One region of the Hyphomicrobium sp. ghe19 genome, then DNA from elsewhere that is predicted to be linked to it. Evidence: predicted binding sites of a transcription regulator. Region 1 holds the regulator's gene; the other holds the start of a gene.
The links. The regulator LexA, encoded in region 1, represses DNA repair genes until DNA is damaged. The targets are predictions, from matches to a motif close to TGTTCNNNNTGTGTTCNG.
Positions count from the first base shown of each region.

Region 2: AACL53_RS03190 (sel1 repeat family protein) is a predicted target of LexA. The motif match lies at 2,546-2,563, and genes of this name have one in related genera.

Region 1 covers NZ_LR743509.1:2,859,439-2,863,702, forward strand. Annotated here, with positions in the region: gene AACL53_RS13715 (hypothetical protein) at 1-92, shown strand, start outside; gene AACL53_RS13720 (hypothetical protein) at 693-827, opposite strand; gene AACL53_RS13725 (hypothetical protein) at 1,002-1,244, opposite strand; gene lexA (transcriptional repressor LexA) at 1,514-2,308, shown strand; gene AACL53_RS13735 (ComEC/Rec2 family competence protein) at 2,338-4,264, opposite strand, start outside.
Region 2 covers NZ_LR743509.1:679,332-683,595, reverse strand. Annotated here, with positions in the region: gene AACL53_RS03190 (sel1 repeat family protein) at 1-2,461, opposite strand, end outside; gene AACL53_RS03185 (hypothetical protein) at 2,824-3,459, shown strand; gene pip (prolyl aminopeptidase) at 3,508-4,264, opposite strand, start outside.

The DNA.
Region 1 (4,264 bases):
CCGCCACCGCGATTTTCAACGCCGGTGGGGCAATGACGACCTGCTTGTGGAAGTGTGGACTAATGTTGCCATCGCAAGAAACACCCGCTTAGCACAGTCGGTCGCATCGCTCTTAATCCAGTCGAACCCGACTAGCTCTGCGGCTCCGGCCTCAATCATTTCAGGCATCACCTCATCCGAAGGACTCGTTTTATTGCCGCTTGCAACTGCGCGACGTACCAATTCTCCCCAATTCCCCCCCTCACTCAAAAAACTTATCCCCGCTCTCGCCTCCGCTCGCATAATCGTTTCGCCCATCCGGCAAAGGGTTCGTGCGCAAGGCGTTGCGCCGGGCTCGGGTGGGGCAGCCCGACCCGGGGCGTGACGCGCGCTTCCGGACAAGGCGATCGACCGGTTCGCACAGGGTGAGAAGCCTGTGTGCGGAGCATCCCGCTGACGTAAAGTGACCGCGCTCGAGACCCTGTTCTCGGTCTGTCACGGAGCGGATCGGTTCCGAGACTTCATTGCTGCACGACCCAGCCGCGGAACCCGTCCGCTTCGTGCTTTTTGGTTGGCGCAACCGACTCGCGTTCCGCGAGCCGGCCGGTTGCGCACGCTTGTTGCGTCGTCCTTCGGTCCCCTCCGGGGAGCCGGCCACCGTGCGCGTTCGATGTTGCGCCGTTCTTCGTTGTGGGTGTTGGCGCGCGAAAGGTTCAGCGTTGAGAGGAAGCGTGGAAGCTCGGGACGAAATGGTGTCCAGCGCGGCCGCCGGTGACGGCGTTGGCGATGAGCGTTCCGAGAACGGTGACGATGACGCCTATGACGATCTGCGAGAACCAACCCTGCATGGCCCGACAATGCCCGCTCAAACAGCCCATAGTCCCAATGGCGCGTCCGGTGTTGAACCAGCGGCGACCAAGTTTCCGTCGCACGGCACGCGTGCTTTTGCGCGGCCGCGTCGCGGCGGAATTCGGGCACCCCTATTGGCGCGGGTTATTCCGGCGCGGTCTATTCCGGCGCGTCTATTCCGGTTCTGGGGCCGCCGGCTTGCAGACGAGATCGATCTGCGTGCACGTCGCGTTGCGCACGTCGATCAGCGGCTTGCACTCGGCGGCCGATTGCTCGTTCGTGCATTTCAAGGCCTTCGCGGTCGCTTCCTTGCAGAGCGCCTTCATGTCGTCGCAGCCGTCGGCGCGGGCCTCTCCTCCGCAAACGGCCAGCACCGCCACGGCTGTCAGGAACAGCGGAGACCATTTCATCTGCATTTCGCGTTCTCCCGTTACCGCTCATCAGCGGAGTTTGGATTCGCGGAGCCGTTCAATCTGGCCGCTTGGCCATGCGAGGCATTCGAGCCACTCGCGCGTGGCCATTGACGCTGTCGAATAGGGATAACGCGGGGCGCGCTTGCGGAACGAGACAAGAACGTGTAGCGTACATACATGATTTGTACCGTCATTCAGCGGGGGTCCGATCGGTGGTCAGCGTTTCGGCCCACGGTCCCCGCGCAGCCATGGAAGGCTTGAGACGAAACGCGATGCTCACCGAGAAACAGAAAGACCTCCTGCTTTTCATCCATGCGCGCATGCAGGAACGCGGCGTGCCCCCATCCTTCGACGAAATGAAGGATGCGCTGGATCTGAGGTCTAAGTCCGGCATTCACCGCCTAATCACGGCCCTGGTCGAGCGCGGTTTCATCCGCCGGCTGCCGCACAGGGCGCGGGCGATCGAGGTCATCAAGCTGCCGGACAATCAGACCGGCGGCCAGACAGGCGCCCAGAACGGCGGACAGAACATTGGGCCAAGTGCCGGCCAACACGCGGGCCACTCTTCAGGCGCGTCCGTCGCATCCATGCCTCAACGCAGCGGCTTCCAGCCGAGCGTGATCGAGGGCTCGGGACCACGGGCGAGCGTTTCTCCGCCGCCGCCGTCGCACATCATCGATGCGCGGACCGTATCGATCCCCGTCATGGGGCGGATCGCTGCCGGTACGCCGATCAGCGCCATTCAAAACCACACGCACGATATCGCCGTGCCGCCCGACATCCTGACGAACGGCGAACATTTCGCGCTCGAGGTGAAGGGCGACTCGATGATCGAGGCGGGCATTCATGACGGCGATACCGTCATTATCCGCCGGTGCAATAACGCCGAGAACGGGGACATCATCGTTGCTCTCGTCGAAGGCGAGGAAGCGACGTTGAAGCGGCTTCGCAAGAAAGGCTCGACGATTGCCCTCGAAGCGGCGAACCCCGAATTCAAGACGCGCATATTCGGGCCCGACCAGATCGACATCCAGGGCCGGCTCGTGGGGCTGTTGCGGCGCTACTGAGCTACTGGGCTACTCAGCGCTAGGAGGTCTTACTGGGCGTCGTTGGCGGCCGGCACGGCATTCGTAAACTCTGGCTCAAAGTCCGGTTCCTCGCCCGGATCGCTCTCGGCAAGCGTTCGCGGCTCGGCTTCAGCTTCCGCCATTGACCGCGGTGGCGCCGCAGCCGGCGGCGCTGCGCCGGGTGTCTCCCGTATGCGGGGTTTCGGAAGGCCGCCGGGCGTTTTCCTTTCGGGCATGACGCTCCACGGCCGTTCGCCGCGGCGGGATGCGACCGTCTCAAGGTGCACGCGCGGCTCGGGGTTATCATCGCTGCGATCGATGTATAGGGCGTAGGCGCCGTTGCGCCAACGGTCGAAGACGTCGATGACGGTCGCCGGCACCGCGCAGTCCTCGGGCTTCGGGTCGTTGATCACCAGCACATCGGCATTGAGGCAATCGTCGGTCACGGCTGCCGGATGCCGGGCGACCGCGACCGTTGCGCCTTTGACGTGGGCAATGCATCCGACCGCGTCACACGAGAACGCGTCGCCGGATTGCGCCTCGCGGGCCGTCCGTCCGTCTCCGTCGTATTCGAGCCAGCGATCCAGGTCATATTTCGCGCCCTTGTTCGGCAGTGCGGAGAGTTTCCCAGACGTATCGCGCACGGCGATCAGGCCTTTCTGGCCGATGAGAATATCCGGTCGTGACATCAATGGCGCTCCGAGCAGGCCCAGAACGCAAAGAGCGACGCCAAAGAGGCGGATTCGCGTTTGCCAAAGCGAAAGCCAAATTCCTCCCGCAAGCATGAGAATGAACGCGAATGCCGGAATTTCCGGAAGGTGGCCGACGGCGCCGGGCAGCGCGCCGACCTTGTTCGCGCACCAGGCCATGCCTTCGATGCCCCAGCCCATCGGCTTCAAGCCGAACCATTCAAGTCCGAACGGCATCAGCACCATCGCCAGCAATGCTGCGGGCATGACGATGATGTTGCAGATCGGGATGGCGATCATATTGCCGAGCACGGCATATTGCTGGCTCTGGTGAAAGTTATAGGCAGCGAGCGGAGCGACGGCCACGCTCGCGATGAGTGTCGAGGCGATGATCTCGCCGAAGAATTTCGGCACCTTCAGCGCCGGGTGCGGCCGCGACTGACGTCCGAGAAAATTACTCAGTGTTTCGTGCGACGCGATCAGGGCCGTGACGGCAGCAAACGACATCTGAAAGCCGGCGTCGAGCAGGCTTTCGGGACAGACGATGAGGATCAGGAACGCGGCGAGAGCGACGTTCCGCAACGCCAACGCGGGGCGATCGAGAAGGACGGCTCCGAAAATGATGAGGATCATCAGCGCCGAGCGCACGGTCGCAAACTGTCCGCCGGAGATCGCGAGATAGCCAATCGCGCTTATTATTCCGAGTACAGCTGCGATCTTCTTGATCGGCATCGTCAGCGCGATGAGCGGAATGGCCGCAAGCAGGAGGCGGACCGAATAGAATACGGCGCCGGCCGCGATCACCATGTGCAGGCCCGATATCGACAGGATGTGAAATAGGCCCGAATTCTTGAAGGCGTCATTCGTCGCCGCGGTGATCCCTCCTCGCTCGCCAGTGATCAGCGCCAGTGCGATCTCGCCGGTTTCTCCAGGCAGCGCCTGGCGAATGCGCGCGGCGATTGCCTGGCGAATGTTTTCGATGGAACGGCGGTACCACTGCGAAAGCGTGCCGCTATCGCTCTGGCCCTCGATCTGGGGCGCCGCGAACGCGTAGCCAACAGCGCCGACGGAATCGAACCATGCCGTGCGGGCGTAATCGAAGCCGCCCGGAAGCGGTGGTTTCGCGGGCGGCGACAGGTTTGCCTTTATCCGGATGCGGTCGCCGGGCGCCGCGGGCGAACGCGCCGACATCGTGCGCACGCGAATGACTGCCGGCGTTTGCTCGGCCGCGAGGCCCGCGATGCTCGGCGATTTGATCGTCAGGCGC
Region 2 (4,264 bases), 2.2 Mb from region 1:
CCTGCGCCGCGTCGGGCTTCAGCCCGAGACCACGCTCATAGAGCGTGCCGAGCCGGTACTGCGACTGCGCGAAGCCCTGATCGGCCGACCGCTGATACCATTTCGCGGCATCCTGGAAGCTCTGCGTCGTGCCCTTGCCTTCCGCGAGACGAGCGCCGACTTCGAATTGCGCCGAAGGATCGCCGTTGGCCGCCGCGAGACGCAGTGACAGCGGACCGACGGTCGCGGGCGGCATGTCGAGCGGCGATGATTTCGACCCACTCGTCTGCGACGCGCTGGACTTCGACGTAACTTCCGTAACCGACCCGGTAGTGAGGTCGGCTTTCGCGCCTTCGGTCTCAGCTGCGCTCGGCACCATCGAAGCCGGAACGGCAGCCCCGTCACCCGACCGGGCAGCCGCGTCGCCGAGCTGACCGGACATCTCAGCCATCGCTTGATGACGCCTCGCCTGTTCGAGCCCCGCCGCCGTTACAGGCTGATCGAGATCGACGGCCACGCCAAGCATCGGCAAAGCCGTGGTGCGCCGGGGCGCAGCATCGGATGCAGTATTTTCGCGCCGGCCGTCGCCCGGCATGAGATCGCCGCGCGGTCCGTTCGCGCCAAGCGATGGGTCGGCCGCCTTGTCCTCATGGCCTGCGGGAGACGAAGATGCGGGCACCGATTTGGCTGCATCCGTCGACCCGCTGGTGTCGGCGCCGTTTGCCTGCGGAGACGTTCCGGGCTCGACCTGCTGCACGCTGGAAGGCTCGCTCACGTGGCCTTTGCCGAAACCGAACGTGTACCAAAGGCTCCCCAGCGCAACGAGAGCAACTGCCGCAATCAACATGAGCCGTGGCGATGGCGCCGATGGACCCGACGCTTTTTTCGACGGCACGGCAGCCGGGCGAATGGGCCGGCTTCCGGCAGGCGGCGCCGCCATGGGTCCCTCGGAGGCCGACGACGAGATCGAGACGGACGCCACTGGCTCGCCCGCAATTTCGGCTTGCTCGGCCGCAAGGCGCATCTTGGCGCGCCGGGCATCGGCAACGAAATCCTGACGGCTCTTCTCACCCCTGCGAGCAGCCTCTTCAGATGCTCCGGAAGCCTCGCGCGGCCCTGCCAAAGCGGAAGCGACCGAAGGTCTCGCAGAAATTTCCGCGAAGACCGCGCCCAGCGCTTCGTCGATGTCGTCATCGTCGACCTCGACCAGCTCCGGACGGCGCCCAGCTTCGCCGCCAAACGTTCCGCTGCGATACTGGCGGCTGTCGGGCGCCGGCGAAGTTGCGGCCTGCTGACCGAATTCGATTGAATCAACACGATCCAAAAGACGGATCATGGCTTGCTGCATTGTATCGAGAAGCGCTGCGGTCTGCTCTTCTCCCTGACGATTTTGCGACATCATCCGCTCGATCAGCGGACGCAGCTCGTCGGCCGCCGAATGCCGGTCGTCACCACGAAGATCGGCGAAACGTTGAGCCGTCTGCTCGGCCGCCGCCCGTGCGATCGCATCGAGATCGGGAGCACGCTGCACCGGCACCGCGCCGGTGACCGCGTCGATCGGCACACCCTGGACATCGGCGAGCGTATGCGAAATGCTCGCAAGCTGCGCCTCGATGATGTTGAGCCGTTCCAGCTGATCCTGCGTCTGCACGAGATGATTGACCACCTCGGCGACATGCGACTCGATCAAGTGAACGGCCGCGAGATCGTCGTGCGTCGCGACGCCCGCGAACAGCTTCGCGAACTGCCGCTCGAACTGATCGAACCGTTGACTGATCTCTGAAATGCCGTTGTCGGGCCGCATCGCTGCGAGCGACTGCTCGATGCCCTGAGCGATCTCGGCGAACTTGCCCTCGAGCCACGCCTCGTCGATGCCCTGCTGGCTCCCTGCGCGCGCAACGGAACCGCTGGAGTAATGCACTTTCGGCGCGAAATTCACGTCACCAGTCTCGTAGAGACCGGCCAAGGCGTCGGCTGCCGCGCGATCCCAGGGATCGGTCGCATCGCCGGGCACGGAGTCGATGACGTCGAAGGTATCGACGCCCGGCGCGCGCTTCGAAATGTCGTCATCGCGATCTCGCGCATCGCTATGCGCCGAGCGCAGCGCCATCGGCATCGGCATCGCCGATCCGTAGGGGTCATTGAACCGCGACGAACCGGAGAACGGCCGCTTGTCATTTGCGGTCGTCTTTCCCTCGGCCGGATCCGACAACCGCTGTGCGAGTTCCGCCATCGCCGATTCGATGCGTACGAACGCAGGCGCAAATTCTTCCGGAACCCGAGGACGGAGCGCGTCCGCTTCACGACCCATTCCGTCGATGCGCTCTTGCATTTCGGCGAGTGCTGCCGTGTGGCGCCTGTCCGCGTCTACGAGCTGAGCGGCAATCACATCGAGCATTGCCTTGAGTTCGGCGCGATTGTCGTCGCCGCTGCTCGCGTCCTGGTCTTGCGAGTAGCCGGCACTCAATTCCGAATTCGACATTTTCCCCTCGAGGCAACGCGATGCTGACGGTCCGGGAGAACGCAATGTCAGCGAGATAGGGACATCGCAGGCGTCCTTACCGCGCGGGGCAAATTGCGAACGTGAGGACGCGGCACAAATCAGGCTCGAAGCAACAATCGAAGCACGCCAGTAAACGCGGGGTTAAGGGCCGTGCTAAAATGATAAAAATATTCAATTACAATATCTTATTTGGCCTGCCCGCGATCGTGCAAATGACTCCAGTCGAACAAATTTCGCCGCGACCGGGCAATGATTCGGCAACTGCGAGCACAACCATTGCCTTGTGATGCCGATACACCGCACCATTTGCGGGTCTTAGTGCATATGCGGAGGATCCGAAAATGACCCTAAGGACAACGCGAGCGGCAACCCTCGCGCTACTGATTTTGCCGGCGCTGGCAAGCTTTGCAGCCGCTGGACCGGTAATGGACGAAGACGCGGACGCGAGTTCTAAACCCAGCGAAGGACGCTATTCGATGTCGCCCGTCGATGGAGGTGTCATGCGCCTCGACAAGCAAACCGGTATCGTCGCGATATGCGCTCGGATCGGCAATGAAATAGCATGTAGGGGCATCGAAGATAAAACCGATGTCCCGAAGGCCGACGAGCTCTCGGCGCTCAAAGAGGAGAACAGGCAGTTGAAGCGCCGCATCAAAGCGATGATGGCGGCAATCGATACCAACGAAAAAATGATGATGTCGCCGGACGGCTACGGCATGCATCCAGGCATGCATGAATTTGGCCCGCAAGCCGGCCCGCCCGTCAGCAGATTCGAAATGCCGAGTGAAGAGGATGTTGATCACGCCCTCGACTACATGACGCGCATCTACAAAAAGATCCGTGATCGCGCCAACGATCTCGATAAATCTTCGCCTCCAGCCAAAACAGCAAACGCCCCGTCAGCGGCGCCGCCGATCGGCCCAGGGTCGCCGCCGCCTTCGCCCGCACCCGCGCCTACCCCGAAGGCTACGCCCTGAGTTAATCGTTGAGTTGATCGCTCGGCTGAGCGCGACAGTTGCAATGTTTTACAAAGACGACGCCGGGCTAGCGGACGCGAACTTCCGCGTTGCGCGGACGAGTTCATGGACAATGCCGGGCTCCGTCATCGCGTGGCCGGCATCGGCAACGACACGCAAATCGGAAGCAGGCCAGGCCTTGTTGAGAAGCACCGCATTCTTCACGGGCGTCACGACATCGTAGCGCCCGTGCACGATGACACCGGGAATATGCTTCAGGCGTCCGGCTTCGAGCAGCAATTCGCCGTCGCGCGCGAAGAATCCCCCGTTGACGAAATAATGGCTCTCGATGCGGGCGAACGCGAGGGCGTAATGATCCGCGCCGAAACGCGCGACACGCTCTGGCTCCGGAATAAGCGAAAGCGTCGTCCCTTCCCAGATGCTCCAGGCGCGGGCCGCCGCGTACCGCAAGCTGAGATCGTCGGACGTCAAACGGCGATGATAGGCTGCGATCATATCGCTGCGCTCGTCGGGCGGTATGAGCCGCTGAAATTCCGCAAATGCCTCGGGATAGATCCAGCTGCAGCCGTCCTGGTAGAACCAGCGCAGCTCGGCCTGCGTGAGCAGGAAAATGCCGCGCAGAATCATCGAGCTCACGCGTTCTGGATGAGCCTCCGCATAAGCGAGCGCCAGCGTCGATCCCCACGACCCGCCGAAAAGCTGCCAGCGCCCGATACCGAGCTCTGTTCGAATATGTTCGATATCCGCGACAAGATCCGGCGTCGTGTTGTTATCGAGCGAAGCGTTCGGCGTGGAACGCCCGCAG